3 regions of the Paenibacillus sp. NPDC093718 genome follow, and region 3 is predicted to be linked to each of the others. Evidence: riboswitches for the same ligand, from Rfam matches in the RefSeq annotation. Region 3 holds a riboswitch; each other region holds the start of a gene.
The links. Region 3 has a riboswitch for thiamine pyrophosphate ahead of ACQKPA_RS27025 (ECF transporter S component). Riboswitches for the same ligand answer to the same signal wherever they lie in the genome.
Positions count from the first base shown of each region.

Region 1: another riboswitch for thiamine pyrophosphate. It lies ahead of ACQKPA_RS02775 (YkoF family thiamine/hydroxymethylpyrimidine-binding protein); the one in region 3 lies ahead of ACQKPA_RS27025 (ECF transporter S component).
Region 2: another riboswitch for thiamine pyrophosphate. It lies ahead of tenA (thiaminase II); the one in region 3 lies ahead of ACQKPA_RS27025 (ECF transporter S component).

Region 1 covers NZ_JBNNUS010000001.1:576,246-581,237, forward strand. Annotated here, with positions in the region: gene ACQKPA_RS02765 (ABC transporter permease) at 1-657, opposite strand, end outside; gene ACQKPA_RS02770 (nitroreductase family protein) at 1,199-1,801, shown strand; TPP riboswitch at 1,985-2,087, shown strand; gene ACQKPA_RS02775 (YkoF family thiamine/hydroxymethylpyrimidine-binding protein) at 2,172-2,777, shown strand; gene ACQKPA_RS02780 (sporulation protein YjcZ) at 2,851-2,946, opposite strand; gene ACQKPA_RS02785 (nucleotidyltransferase domain-containing protein) at 3,064-3,762, opposite strand; gene ACQKPA_RS02790 (class I SAM-dependent methyltransferase) at 3,906-4,628, shown strand; gene ACQKPA_RS02795 (methyl-accepting chemotaxis protein) at 4,813-4,992, shown strand, end outside.
Region 2 covers NZ_JBNNUS010000005.1:101,727-106,718, reverse strand. Annotated here, with positions in the region: gene thiE (thiamine phosphate synthase) at 1-94, opposite strand, end outside; gene thiD (bifunctional hydroxymethylpyrimidine kinase/phosphomethylpyrimidine kinase) at 91-1,095, opposite strand; gene thiM (hydroxyethylthiazole kinase) at 1,092-1,934, opposite strand; gene tenA (thiaminase II) at 1,987-2,673, opposite strand; TPP riboswitch at 2,815-2,918, opposite strand; gene ACQKPA_RS16295 (VOC family protein) at 3,183-3,683, shown strand; gene ACQKPA_RS16290 (hypothetical protein) at 3,988-4,359, shown strand; gene ACQKPA_RS16285 (ABC transporter substrate-binding protein) at 4,992-4,992, opposite strand, start outside.
Region 3 covers NZ_JBNNUS010000011.1:95,970-100,961, reverse strand. Annotated here, with positions in the region: gene ACQKPA_RS27035 (energy-coupling factor transporter transmembrane component T family protein) at 1-798, opposite strand, end outside; gene ACQKPA_RS27030 (ABC transporter ATP-binding protein) at 795-2,468, opposite strand; gene ACQKPA_RS27025 (ECF transporter S component) at 2,461-3,090, opposite strand; TPP riboswitch at 3,182-3,294, opposite strand; gene asd (archaetidylserine decarboxylase) at 3,459-4,262, shown strand; gene ACQKPA_RS27015 (oxidoreductase) at 4,338-4,992, opposite strand, start outside.

The DNA.
Region 1 (4,992 bases), on a different contig from region 3:
AACTCTCCGGTAGTGAAGGCCCAGGTTGGTAGCAAACTCCTCTCCCATTCCGGCCACCGTAAACTTGTTGGCGAACAGATACGCCAGAATCACAAGCGGGATACTTATATAGAGCATTTCATACTGGCCCTTCATGATCATGGAAAAATCACCCTGGAGCCATGCGGACATATTCTGAATAAGATCATATTTGTATGCAAAGAAGGTGGCGATCGAACTGACGATATTACCAAACATCAGCCCTACGAGCGGGATGAAGATCGCGTCCTTGAACTTAATCCGATCCAGTATCTTCATGAAGATAAAGGTTCCTGCCAGAGCGAATACAAATGCCACAAGCATTTTGATAAGCGGTCCGCTTGTCGTGAAGACAAGCATGGCTACCAATATGCCCAGTCTGGCAGAGTCCATCGTACCTGCCGTGGTGGGAGACACGAACTTATTGCGGCTGAGCTGCTGCATGATCAATCCGCAGATGCTCATGCTAACACCCGCCAATATGAGGCTGACAAGCCTAGGAATCCGGCTGACAAGCATAATATGCTGTTGTTGTTCTGTCATCGAGAACAATTGCAGTGGCGAGATATCTTTAACTCCAATAAATAATGAGATTATCGAGAGTACCACAACGGCTGCAAATAAGTATCTAATCTTCATGGCTCTTCCTTCTATGCGTATGTCTCTAAGTATCCGGGATCTTGCAATTTTCGTCATCATTCTCATTGAGATTGATTATCAATCGCGTTCTGATATGCATTATATCATCCTCATACTGGCTCGACAAGTATAATTGAGAATCAAAATCAATTAATTGGTTCATACATGTATATTTTGTTCATGAATTGTTCATAATATGAAGTTTCAAGGAAGCATAGCTCATATCCTCAGGAAGAACCACTCTTTAGTTAAATCTCCCTTTAATGTGGTTACTGTCATAATGAGACTTCTCTAAAAACTACACGGTTTCAATTCTTATTAAATGGATAAGAAAAATAATATTAAATATTAAAAGTCGTTGACAATCCCTCTAAGTTATATTAATATCCTAACATAATTATTATTTCTAACTAAACGTAAGTTAATATGGAATGATAATTGAAATTATGGCTAATAACGTAAAATGCATATTTGCTTGTAGTAAGGGACATCTTCTTATCAGGCGTATGCAAATTCGATTACACCAGGAGGTTTTTTTTCAATGTCTAAAGATTTTTCAGCTGCACTCAAAAATCGCCGTTCTTATTACGGGATTAGCAAAGAATCCGTTATCTCGGACGAGCGTATTCAGGAAATCGTAAACGAAGCGGTTAAGTATACTCCGTCTTCTTTCAACTCCCAAAGTGCACGCGTCGTTGTATTGCTTGGCGAACAGCACGATAAACTGTGGAACATCACGGAAGGCATCCTGAAGGAAGTTGTTGGCGATGAAGAAGCATTCAAATCCACTGCCGACAAGATGGCTTCATTCCGCGCTGGTTACGGTACGGTATTGTTCTTCGAGGACAACAACGTCATTGCCGGGCTGCAACAAAACTTTGCCGCTTATGCCGACAACTTCCCGGTTTGGTCCAACCAATCCAACGGCATGCTGCAATTTGTAGTATGGACATCCCTTGAAGCAGAAGGTCTGGGCGCATCCCTGCAGCACTACAACCCGCTGATCGACGAAAAAGTAAAATCCGAATGGAACATCCCGGAAAGCTGGAAGCTGATTGCTCAAATGCCTTTCGGCAAGCCGGTTGCTGAACCAGGCGAAAAAGAATTTGCACCGCTGGAAGATCGCGTGAAAGTATATAACTAATCAAACAGATGAAATAAGCCGCCTCCCTAAGTTCCTGCAACTGGGACAGGCGGTTTTTTTTATAAAGCAAAGATTGAAAATCCGATCGCAAAACGATACAATTACACAGGTAAGAACCCATGAACTTCTACGACAACATGAAGTTCGGGGGCAAAACTTGCGGTAACCAACTACATAAGATGTTGGCTGTACTAGGGGTGCCATGTGCTGAGAGACGGCGGGCTGCCGTTAACCCTTATCACCCGATCTAGGTCATACTAGCGTGGGGAAGTGTAGCATTTATGTTTATTTCCTTTCGTAGGCATAACTGCACTTTCTTCATGGGGTGCGGTTTTTTTGCGTGGACTTATATAATGGGGAGGAAATGACAATGAATGAGCTTGCTTGCGGAACCAGCCGGATCGTCGGATGCCGGTTCTCGGTATTTCCCATGACAGACCGGTTTGTGGAGGTCATCATGGGCGCGCTGCAATCTGTGGATACGGGGAAGGTGTGGATTCAGACTGATGATGTGAGCACCTGTATTCGCGGACGTGCGGAGCATGTCTTTGATGTTACAAGGGCGATATTCGCCCATGCTGCGGCGAGTGGCGTGCACACTGTTTTTAATGGTACTTATTCCATTGGCTGCCCTGGAGATACGGACGCCGATGTATATATGACTGAGGATTCGACCCTCTTGAACAACGACATTGGAGAACTTGCCGATATGGAGACTGCCTGCCAGTTCGCTCTTTACCCCATGGGTACGGATAACTACATGGATGTCATCTACGGTGAAGTAAATCGTGCGAAGGCAGCCGGTACATTCGCCGGAAGCGTTCATTACGCCAGCCGGTTGGACGGGTCCTTATCCCGGGTGTTTGGGTCTCTTGAAGAAGCGTTTTTGCATGCGATCCAATCCGACAGCAGTCATCTGGTCATGACTGCGGTTGTGTCTGCCCACAGCCCATCGGTCAAAGCCGCATCGAATTGAGTTATATTGGGGCAGACAAAAGCCCGGCAAGAGCCGGGCTTTCCTGTCACTAGCTGCCAAGAATCTTGACGGTTTAAACCCAAGCACTCAAGATGATTACGAGCAGGATAAAGAGAACCAAAATAATTCCTACTGAATTGCCCCATGCGCCGCCGTATTCTCCGCTCATGAAGATCCCCTCCTGGATTTAAAAAATGACGTGATGTAATCACACTATTATAGTATTTCCCGATTTGTGCTAGCGTCACGGCTAATGTACCTCTCTTTATCTATTCGCAAGGAAATTTTATTCCTCGTAACCAATGAGAAGTTTCCCTCCATACGGACGGAGCATTTCCTCGGTGAATGCCATCAGAGCTGAAGGATCATCCTGGCGATACATCGCCGCAAGCGCTGCTTCCAATCGTTCTCCCATGATTGTGTCATAGCGGCTGAACAGCCGGAACAGCGTTTTCCCTTCACCCGTCCACTCCCGGTTCACCCTAAGTACAAATTCACAGAGAATCGCCGCTATTTTGTGCACCGTAAACCATTTTTCGCCATCCCTTCGTGGACCCTCCAAGTCCAGCATGTACTCGGTTAGCATATAACGGTATTGGTTAATGTCGGTTAGCGTCAATGGCATGGGTCCGTAATTCAAATCGCTGTGGGCTTCCGTCCGCACCTCTTCTCCCTCGGGCAGCGCGCACAGCACCGTCCCTTCTGCGATCATCCGTTGAAATGACGGATTCGCCGCGATCACTCCCTCGTCAAAATATTCGCGATAGGAGGATAAAGACAATATAAAGATTTCCGCGATCCACCCATGCGCCTCTATCGTCTTCCTGCTGAAATCATAACCGTCTCGTTCAATGACCATGATGTCCAAATCGGATTGTTCATTATATTCGCCTCTGCTCGCGCTGCCGCCAAGCACGGCAAGCAAACAGTCGGGATAATCGTGTTGAATGACGCGTTCCGCTGCCTCTACCGGTTCCATCCTCATGACGTTTCCTCCATTATGACTCTGATCCTCCCGAAAAAAGGGCTCAAAATATCTAATTCAGCTAAAACCCTAAACGTACCTGAATCATATGGTAAATAAACGATTACCCTCATGTTGATGACAAGGAAGAAGGGATAGATAAGATGAACTACATTCATATGCTCTCCAAACTAGGCATGGGCAGTGCCCACCCGGGAGGATTCGAGGCAACCCTCAGAATGCTGAAGAATTATCCCATTCAACCGGGCAGCCGCATTCTGGAGGTGGGGTGCGGAACTGGCAGAACCGCATGCCATCTTTCGGAGATGGGGTATCAAGTGACAGCTATTGATCTGAACGAAAATATGATCAAAAAAGCACGGGCACGAGCCGAAGCGATGGAAATCGACGTACAGTTCCTTCAAGCGGATGTATGCGCATTGCCTTTCGAGGACAACCAATTTGATCTGATCATGGCCGAGTCTGTTACCGTATTTACGGATACTTCGAAATCGCTGCCCGAATATTACCGCGTTCTGGATCGCGGAGGCGTCCTGCTGGACAGAGAATTACTGCTTGATATGCCCATGCCGGAAGCAAAGCTTCAGGAACTGCTCGAATTCTTCGGAATACCTAATCTGATGATGAGAGAAGAATGGGCGGAATCCCTCTTGGCTTGCGGGTTTAAACAGGAAGAAATTCTGGAGTACAACCACTTCAATGAGCAGCTAAAGGAAGAGCAGACACGTCATCTGGATTCATTTGAACAGCGCGATAAAGGACTCCTGTTCGATGTTGCGCTCTGGGAAACGCTGTTTAAGCATGACCGCATGATTTTGGATAATACCGATTATCTCGCTTCCGCCTTATTCCGGGCAGTAAAATAAAATCATTTCATATTTGCGCATCAAGTGGGGATTCGCTTATTTGCTACGTATCCCCTCTCCCTTCTCATTTTCAGTTCTTTCGACCTAATCCAACACTTTTAGTCAATTCGTTCTATCTAGTTTTGCCCGTCGATGCTATAATTGCGGTAAATATATCCTATGTTGTTGAGGAGGACTCATTCTTATGGCATGGTTCAACAGACTCCCTATCTCACGAAAAATTACTGCAGCCTGTTTTCTCATTGCCGCTTTGTTTGCGGTACCAATGCTGCTTGCATTTATTCTGATGGGTAAAGCAATCATTGGCGTGGTCATCGTAGTGGTACTAATCGGTCTTACTTTTCCTCTTTCTCGTCTTATTGAG
Region 2 (4,992 bases), on a different contig from region 3:
TTCGGCTTGGCTCTTCGATACAGTTCACGCTGCCGAGTACGAGGTACATCCGCAGATGCTGCCTCATCATATCGGGTGCCACTCTACCCGTCATCGCAGCACCTCCTGACGGCGGCGATTGTATGCCCAATGATTCGTTGGACCATGTCCCTGCCCCAGGTATAAACCGTCCTCAATAGCCGCTTGGATGAATGAGCGTCCGCTCTGAATGGCATCGATTACGCTCAAGCCTTTGGCCAAGCCTGCGGTGATGGCCGCAGAGAAAGTGCAGCCGGTACCATGGGTATGAACGGTATGAATTCGTTTGCCATATAATTCTGTGAAGGCCGTACCATCGTATACCAGGTCCATGACCGGAGGACTGCCGCTGCTGTCATTCTTGATAATAGGGGAGCGTCCCTCATTAAACTCCCCGTTATCACTGGCAGTTCTCGTTTGACCATACGCCTTTTCGGACTGAGGCAACTCTTCCTGCTGCATACCCGCTGCTATAGCTGGTCCCTTATCCCTCTCGTGATCCGCATCTTCACCGCTGCCAAGCAAGCCCTCGTCATGCCCGCCTTTGATCACAACCATCTTTGGCCCCAGACCATGAATGCGTCTCGCCGCTTCCTTCCGATCTTCCATCGTGCGGATACGCATCCCCGCCAATACTTCGGCCTCCGGTATGTTGGGGGTGACAATCAGCGCCAGCGGCAGCAAATCTTCTCTTAAAGCCTGCACCGCTTCGCTTTGCAGCAGCTCCGCTCCGCCCTTGGCGATCATCACGGGATCCACAACGACCCTCTTCCAGCCGAATGCCCGAATCCGGTCAGCCACCAGGCGAATGATCTCCGCGTTGAACAGCATGCCGGTCTTCAATGCATCGACTCCGAGGTCCGAGCCTACCGCTTCAATCTGTTCCGCAGCTGCTTCGGGAGGCAGCGGATATACGCCGTGAACCCCCAAGGTATTCTGCACCGTGATTGCCGTAATCGCCGACATGCCGTATACGCCGAGCTCCTGGAAGGTTTTTAGATCTGCCTGAATGCCGGCACCTCCGCCGCTATCAGACCCGGCAATCGTCAGTGCCCTGGGAACATGAGTCTTGCTCATCGTGTGCCACCTGCAGCGGCCGCTTCCGCTTCCCGGACAGCTGCATATCCTTCCAGCGAGTCTGGATGAAGCTTTGCCAGCTCATCCAGGAAAGCGATCTGGAAGCTTCCTGGTCCAAGATCCGCGGTTCGCTCTGCGGCTTTTGCCGCCGCGGCCCCGTAGAAGGCCAGTCCCGCCGTACCTGCAAGCAGCAGGTTTGCTTCTACCGCGGCAAAGGCACCCAGCACCGAGGTCAGCAGGCACCCTGCGCCGGTCACCTTCGTGAGCAGAGCATCCCCGCCGGTAATGAGGCGTACCTCGTTTCCATCGGTAATCACGTCCTCTTCACCGGTAATGGCCACGATCGTGCCTAATTCGCGTGCAGCCCGCACGGCCAGCTCGGCATGATCACTGCCTGCGCTATTGCCTGCGTCTACGCCTTTGATCTCGCGGGCCTCCCCGACAAGGTGAGCGACTTCAGCCGCATTTCCGCGCACGAGCGATACCTTCACCTCGCTTAGGATCCGCAGCGCCGACTCCGTTCGAAAACGGGTCGCTCCTGCACCGACCGGGTCCAGCAGGACCGGCACGCCGTGTGCGTTCGCCGATTGTCCGGCGATCATCATCGCATCAACAAGCTCGCGGTTCAGCGTGCCGATGTTCAATACGAGCGCGCCCGCGATGGCGGCCATATCCGCCACTTCCTCCGGCGCGTAAGCCATGACCGGCGACGCGCCCAGCGCGTACAAGCCGTTAGCCGTAAAATTCGTCACCACCACGTTCGTCATATTGTGAACGAGGGGGCTCATTTGCTGTACCTTCGTTAAAAGCGCCGAAACTTCTTTTTCCCATGCATGCATATGAATCAGCCTCTCTTATCTATAATGGAATTTATGTGCTCGTGACGACTTCTTACAGAACCGCAGCCTGCAGCTGCACCGGCCATTCCTCCTGCTTATAAGCCATGTCCCAAAACATATACTCCAGCTGGCAGCTCAGCATGAAATGCTCCTTCATCCGTTCCCGCTCGGCTGCCGTCGCACGCTCTGCCCATTCATCGACACGGTTGCAGAACTTGGCTGTCGCGTCTTCCCCACGATTGCCGTAGAAATAAATCCAGTCATAGAACGGATGGGATGCATCCGGCTTCACTTCATCCAGCAGCTTGCGGCCAATCTCCAGGTACGTCCACGGGCAAGGAAGCAGTACCGCCATAATCTCGCCCAGACTTCCCTCATGCGCCACCGTCAGCATATGACGGATATAATGATGCGCGGACGGAGCCAGCGGATACCCCTGAAGCTCTTCATAGGTCACCCCGGCGGCTGCGCAAAAATTCTGATGCGGGTGCACCTCGCTGTGCAGGATAAATGAAATCTGTTCGTTAAAGGTCGCGATCTCTTCCCTGCTGGTCGATTTGGATATGGCGATACCGTAAATCCGCATGTAGGCATTCAAATACTCAAAATCCTGCTTCACATAGTGAATCAGCTGTTCCCGCGCCAGTTTCCCCTCGGCAATGCCTTTTACGAAGGGATGATCGAAGATTGCTTGAAAAATGCCTCCCGCCTGCTGACGGAGCTCTTGCGTATAACTCATTTTTGTCCCCACCTCCAACATATTGAAGAGCAGGAAGTCCATAAGACACGACTTTCCAGGCAACGCTAAAAAGCCGCCCCGAAAACTGGAGCGGCTTCGTCAACAAGCCCCGAGTGCGCCAAAAAACGCACCGAGACCTCATATACGAAGGCTCCACTTTCCTACGCTAGTACGAACTAGATCAGGTTCAAAGGGTCCAAGATACGCTCTTGTCTCAGCCGCTAACGGCTCCCCTAGTGGACTTCCTATTCTTTTGTCTAATACTGTACATAGGTTTATGGGTGGTGTCAAACGTTAACGGTTCGTGGACGGAACTTCGCGCTCGCAACCTCTTCATGACCGGGTGATCATGATGTTCTACGGTGGCAGTAGTCTTTTTGCGAGATAAAATCGCCGGCTGCCCCAAACTTGTTTCAGAAACACTGACGCTCGGCTGTCATATATGCCCCCGCATAATGAGTACATAAGAGCAGTTCAAATATATGAAGTTTGAAGGAGCGAGCGGATTTATGACAAACCAACCGAAAGCCGTTAAACCCATTCCGGATGGCTACACATCCGTAACACCATGGATTATCTCAAGAAACTCCGCAGCGCTGATTGAATTCCTGGAGCAGGCTTTTCAAGCCGAAGAGTTAGCCCGCGTCTATGTTGGCGATGGTATCATCGGCCATGCCGAGGTGCGAATCGGAGATGCCGTCGTGATGATGTTTGACGCAAAGCCGGAATGGCCGGATAGCCCGGCGTACCTCCGTCTATATGTTGAGGATTGCGATGCTGCCTACCAACAAGCACTCGCCGCAGGAGCCGTCTCGGTGACGGAACCAACGAGTTTGTTCTTCGGCGACCGGGTGGGACGGGTACGGGACCCGTTCGGCAACTTATGGTGGATTCAGACGCGATTGGAGGACCTGACCCCCGAGGAGATGGAACGACGAGCCCAGGACCCGGAATACATGAAGGCAATGACCTATGTTGCAGGATCGGAGATCGTGGTGAAGATTTCATAACAAGGTGAAGTGAAGCAAAAGCGTTATTTCAGGGAGAACATGGGTGGATTCGTTGCCCCAGCGATATGCTTGGATGGCTGTCGATTATGATCGATGTAGGGACCTGGTAACTCAGAGTAGCTATGGTTTATAGGTAGAAACTGGGGGGAATACAGAGTGTATAGCTGAGCTACTGCTGGTATTGGAACTGCTTCTGGTATTGGAACTGCTTCTGGTATTGGAACTGCTTCTGGTATTGGAGCTGCTTCTGGTATTGGAGCTGCTTCTGGGCTTGGTGCTAATGCTGGTATAGGTGACTACTGCTTTGCTACTTACTGATATTGGTGCTACTGCTGTTTTGGTGCGACTGCTGGTATTAATGCTGCTGCTGATCATGGTGCTACTGATCTCGGTGCGACAGCTGGTCTTGGTACGACTGCTGGTCTTGGTGTTACTGATCTCAGTGCGACTGATCTCAGTGCTATTGCTGATCTTGGTGCTACTGATCTCGGTGCGACTGCTGGTCTTGGTACGACTGCTGGTCTTGGTGTTACTGATCTCAGTGCGACTGATCTCAGTGCTATTGCTGATCTTGGTGCTACTACTGATCTTGGTGCGACTGCTGATCTTGGTGCTACTTCTGGTCTTGGTGCGTCTGTTGATCCTGGTGCGACTGCACAAGCCCAATGAGGACTGAGGATACGTTATTTAGCTGAAAAGGCGTAATTTTCGAGATCTAACGGACACCAGGTACGTTATTCATAGAATATGATGACAAATATGCACCTTATGGAAGGAATAAGGGATCCTGTGTCCGTTAGATTTAAGAATTGGACCCGAATCAGGTAAATAAGGGAACTGGTGTCCGTTAACAGTTCAGGGGCAGCGGCACGAAGAACGAAGTTGGTTAAGCAGTGCTGGCGAGTAATGTGGGATGCAGTTGCATAGCGGCATACTTTCGACACTGCGATGCTGGACACGCTGCGTTGCTGCGACGCAGTGATACTGGACACATCTGCGTTACTTTCGACGCGGCGATGCTGCCGACGCTGCGATGCTGCCGACGTGGTGGTACTGCCTACCGCGCGATGCTGCCGACGCGGCGATACTGTCGACGCTGCAATGCGGCGATGTTGGCTACGCTGCGATTACCGACGTAGTCGTACTGCCTTCGCGTATTGCTACCGATTCGGGGTGCTGGACACACTGCAATGCAAAAAAAGGAGGCCTCCTTCAAGATCTAAGATCTTTTGGGAGGCCTCCTTTTTTGACTTTCCTAGCATTATCCGCTCTACGATAATACTAGCCTGCAGCATTCGTCTTCATTCAT
Region 3 (4,992 bases):
CCGCACGTCGCCAATGCCGAACCATGGAAAATATCCGGCAGCCGCATAAGCGCAGCAGGCGGCAACAGCAAGTAATCCGATAACCAGAAGATCATAGCGCGAATATCGCGACGGGTAATAATACGTTCGGGACTTCGCCTGATCGCCGTCGAATTGCTTGGCCTCCATCGCGGCGGCCACCCGATGGGCCCTGCGGATGCTCTGTGCCAGCAGCGGCACCACATACAGTCCAGCGCGGTTCACCATACCGCGAATTCCGCGAATCGGGCGGACTCCTCGTACCTTCAAGGCTTGACGGCGGATCACGTATTCCTCCCATACCATAGGCAGCAGCCGGATCGAAGCCATGAAGCTGTAAGCATACTTGGGCGCAAGCCTCAGCTTCTGCATCAGGCTGTAGAATAAATCCACCGAGGACGTTGTGGTCACGAGCAGCAGCCCCTCCGAGGCAAAGGCTATTCCTTTAAAGCCCAAATGCAGCCCCCGGTAGAAGCTTTCTTCCGATACCCGGAACAACCCCCACTCCCACCAGATCGTCTCCCCCTTACCGAACAGCATCATGGAAGAGGCGGACGATATGAAGGCAAGCAGAAATGGAATGAAGAACAACAGCATTTTCCAAGGTTTCACCCCGCTGAGCACGATCAGACAGACCATAAAGATCAACGCCTGGTACAAAACAAAATCAAGATCATGGGTTAACACCGTCATGAAAAACAGCGCACAGATCAGACCCAGCTTCACCACCGGATTCGCCCGGTGCAGCCAAGTGATCCGCACGGGGTTCCATATGTTCATGCGTTCACCTCCGTGAAGCGATGATCGGTCGTGGTTAGATTTTCGCGAGCATCAGCGCCATTCACTCCGCCCGCCTCCTGTCCGGATTCCGTCCCGGTACACCAGCGCGGGGAAGGCATGCTCGAGGTCAGCTGTCCCTCGCGGATTTCCCATATATGCGTGGCGACCCGCTGCGCGACCTCCATTTCATGCGTCACCATAAGAATGGCGGTTCCCGCGCGGCGGAGCTGCTCGCACATCTCCAGAATCGCAAACGTATTCCGCGCATCCTGTCCGAAGGTCGGCTCATCCAGAAGCAGGACGGACGGCTGTCTTGCCATGGCCGTAGCCACGCTCAAGCGGCGCTTTTGACCTGTCGACAGCTGGTACGGATGCCTGGCCTCCAAGCCTCTCAATCCAAAGCGTTCAAGACAGCGGTCGGCCTGTGCCTTCGCTTCCTCCGGCGGCACATGATCCACCAGCAGCGAATAAACCACCTCATCGCCGATGCGCTCCGTCAGGAATTGAAGCTCCGGATTCTGAAACACGAATCCGATTTGTCGCAGCTGCTGCTCTCTCTTCTTCCGCACCTTTCTGCGCTTGCCCTGAATGACCTCTTCCCCGCAGAGCACATAGGTCCCTTCGGCGCGCAGCAGCCCCATCAAACTGAGCAGCAGCGAGCTCTTGCCTGCTCCGTTAGGCCCTACCACCGCAATGAATTGTCCCGGAAACACCTCGGCCGAAGGGAGAGTGATGGCCGGTTTATCCCATCTCATTCCCCTGAAATTCACCAGTTGAATGACAGGTTCCCCACATTGAACGTACGGCGGAGCAGCCTCATGCAGGAGATTACCCCGCTCACCGCCAAGCGCGTCGACCGGAGCAAACAGTTCTCTGCCCGACCGGGTCTGCGCATAATCTTCCCATACGCCGGGATACCAGATTCCATAGGCTTGGAGTTCCCGCTCGTATTCTGCGAATATCGCTGCTGGAGGACCTTCGCCCAGAATCTCGCCATCCGGGCTGAACAGCACGACACGATCCACGTATTTGGCCATTTCTTCTATCCGGTGCTCTACGATGATCAGCGTCCGCCCTTCCGATACGGCCTTCACCGCGGACCAGATTTGCTCCCTTCCTTCCGGGTCGAGCAAGGCAGATGGCTCGTCAAGGAACAGCACCTCCGGCTCCAGCAGCAGAGCCGAAGCCAGCGCCAGTCGTTGCTTCATGCCTTGGGACAGATGCCCGATCGGCATATGAAGCTCCTCAAGATCAAGCCCCACCTCGCGGAGGGCCGCTTGCATCCGCTCCTTCATCTCGTCGCGGGGGACACTTAGGTTTTCCAGTACGAATGCCAGCTCTTCATCCACGTATGGCATGCAGAACTGGGTATCCGGATCTTGGAATACATAACCCCAAGAGCGAGGAACCAGCTGCGACTCGCATTTCATCGGCACCTCCGTTGCGCGGGGAATCATCCCGCTCAGCACCTGCAGCAGCGTGGATTTGCCGCAGCCGCTCGGACCGAGCAGCAGCACCTTCTCCCCCCGGACAGCCGAGAAGGAGAGGTCTTTGAACATCAGCCGCTCCTCGCCCGGATACTTCAGACGCAATCCCTCCACATACACGGCCGGTTCCGGAAGCATTTCAGCGGACTGAGCCGGAACCAGGCTAACCGTGGCATTACACATGGCGCGGATCATCCAGTGCTTCGTAATCCTTCTTCGACGCAGGACGCAGCAGGGATGTCACACCCGTACGGTCAAGCGCTTTGGCCAGCAGGAGCATCAGGAGGCCTGCAATGACGGCGCCGCTGAGTACCCGCATGCCGTATTTGGCCAGGAACATCCATGTCTGCAGGTCATCGGTATAGCTGTAATAAAAGTCCATGATCATCGATCCGATGGCTGCGCCGGCTCCGGCAATCGCCAGCGTCCACGCCGAAGCGCTCCGATAACGGAGCGCCGCGAATACCAATTCTGCGCCCAGTCCTTGAATGAGACCATACAGCAGCAGGGTCAAACCCCAGCCGCTGCCAAACAGCACTTCCACGTGGGCTGCCGCCAGTTCCGCGATGATGGCCACTCCCGGCTTGCGGATCAACAAGTAAGCAAGTGTGGCTGCAGCGAACCACATGCCGTATAACAACTCATCCGCTTCAAAGAACAGCGGTTTTAACAGATTGTAAACCGAACCCCAAAAGTGATAAATGACGCCCAGCACCAGCGATACCAACACCGTCACCAAAATATCGCTTAACCGCAGCCCTTTTCGGGGCTGAACCCCCAACTTCTCCTGCACTGACGTTCCCATAACCACACATTCCCCTCTCCACCTCTATTTTTGTGTAAACACAACAAAAAACCGTCTGGAAAAACGCGCAGACGGAAAAATAGGCCCTATGTAGGCAGGGTCGGATATTCTCTACGCTGGCATTACCCAGTTCAGATTAACGGTCAACAGCGGATAATAGCTGCAATCTCAGCCTGATTCACTCAAGCCCCCGTATTCCCTATTCGGTTTCATGTTAATCTTAAAATACACATTCGTTCCCCAATTAGCAAGAACCTTTTTTCAAAAATGGCCATTTATTGATTTCCAGCTCATTCTATGTCAATATCAAAGTGATTGGCTTTTCCACCAACGTTTATTGCTGACACCTATGCACAAAGGAGAATGACATGGCTAAACAATTGCTGCGTCTGATGACCGAGCTGTCCTCCCGCAAGTGGCTGTCCCGAATTATGGGGCATTGTTCCCACAGCCGGCTGAGCCGTCATCTAATACCTGCATTCATACGAATTTATCAAATTCCGGCGCATGAAGCGGAGAAAGAAATTCACGAATACCGCTCACTGAACGAATTCTTTTCTCGCCGGTTAAAAATAGGCCTGCGCGCCATAGACGACACCGCCGATGCCATGGTTAGCCCCGTCGACGCCACGATTTCGGCGATGTGCGCCGTCAACACCGGCACCATTCTGAGCGTCAAGGGACAGGATTATACCCTGAGCGAGCTGCTCGCCAAATCACCGAGAATGGAAAACTACATCAACGGCTATGTATTTGTATTGTATTTAAGCCCAACCGATTATCATCGCATTCATTCCCCGGTAACCGGTGTTCAAGCGGAAAGCGAGCATTTAAAGGGACGCGTTTACCCCGTGAACGATTTTGCAATGACCCATATCCGGCATGTGCTCAGCCGTAATGAGCGCCTCATTACCTATATAGCGCATGAGTTCGGCGAAGTTGCCGTCGTGAAGGTCGGAGCCATGAACGTAAGCAGCATCCGTTATGCTGACGAGAACGTGAAGAAATACGAGATCGGCGATGAACTCGCGTACTTTGAATTCGGCTCTACCGTCGTGCTTTTGACAGAGAACGGCACGTTTACTCCGCGCGGTGACCTGGAACCCGGCTCCAAGGTGAAGATGGGAGAGCTGCTCGGTTTGCTTCACCCGTCCCCAGCCAGAAAAGGGTAACTCCATTCACCTTACCAAGCTGCACCAAGCATCGCATGACAAGTTAAGGCCATGAATCATTCGCTGCATGAATGATTAACGCCGGTCCAGCATCCGATAAACGATCCGCTGAAACAGCCGATCCGGCAGTACGCCCTTGATCCATGCGGTCAGCCGCGTGCCTCGGGGCAGCGTATAGCGGAACCTCGGTTTGGACATGGACGCAATGTTTGCCACCAGCCTGGCTACCTCCTGCGGATCCCCGCTTCTCCCGGCTGTCCGCTCGGAATAGTCCAGCACGCCCTTCAGCAGACCGCTGTAGGGTGATCCTTCCTTTACCGTAAGCTCCCCAAAACTTTTATTCCAGATCGGCGTGCCATAGGCACCGGGCTGGATCAGTACGACATCGATGCCAAAGGGCATCAACTCCATGGACAGGCTCTCGCCGAACCCCTCCAGCGCAAATTTGGATGCCGCATAGGGACCATAACCCGGAAAGCCGACCACACCGCTAATGCTGCTCATGAGAATGATTTTGGATCGTCCGGTCTTGCGCAGCAGCGGGAGCATATGCTGCGTCACCGATACGGTCCCGAAAAAATTCGTCTCCATCTGCTTTCGCCAGCCGCTGAGCGGCAATTCCTCCACCATGCCGCCTACCGCTTCGCCAGCGTTGTTCACCAGCACGTCCAAGCGGCCGAACTTCTGCTCTATCTCCCAAGCAGCAGCCTTGACTTGTTCCTCTATGCAT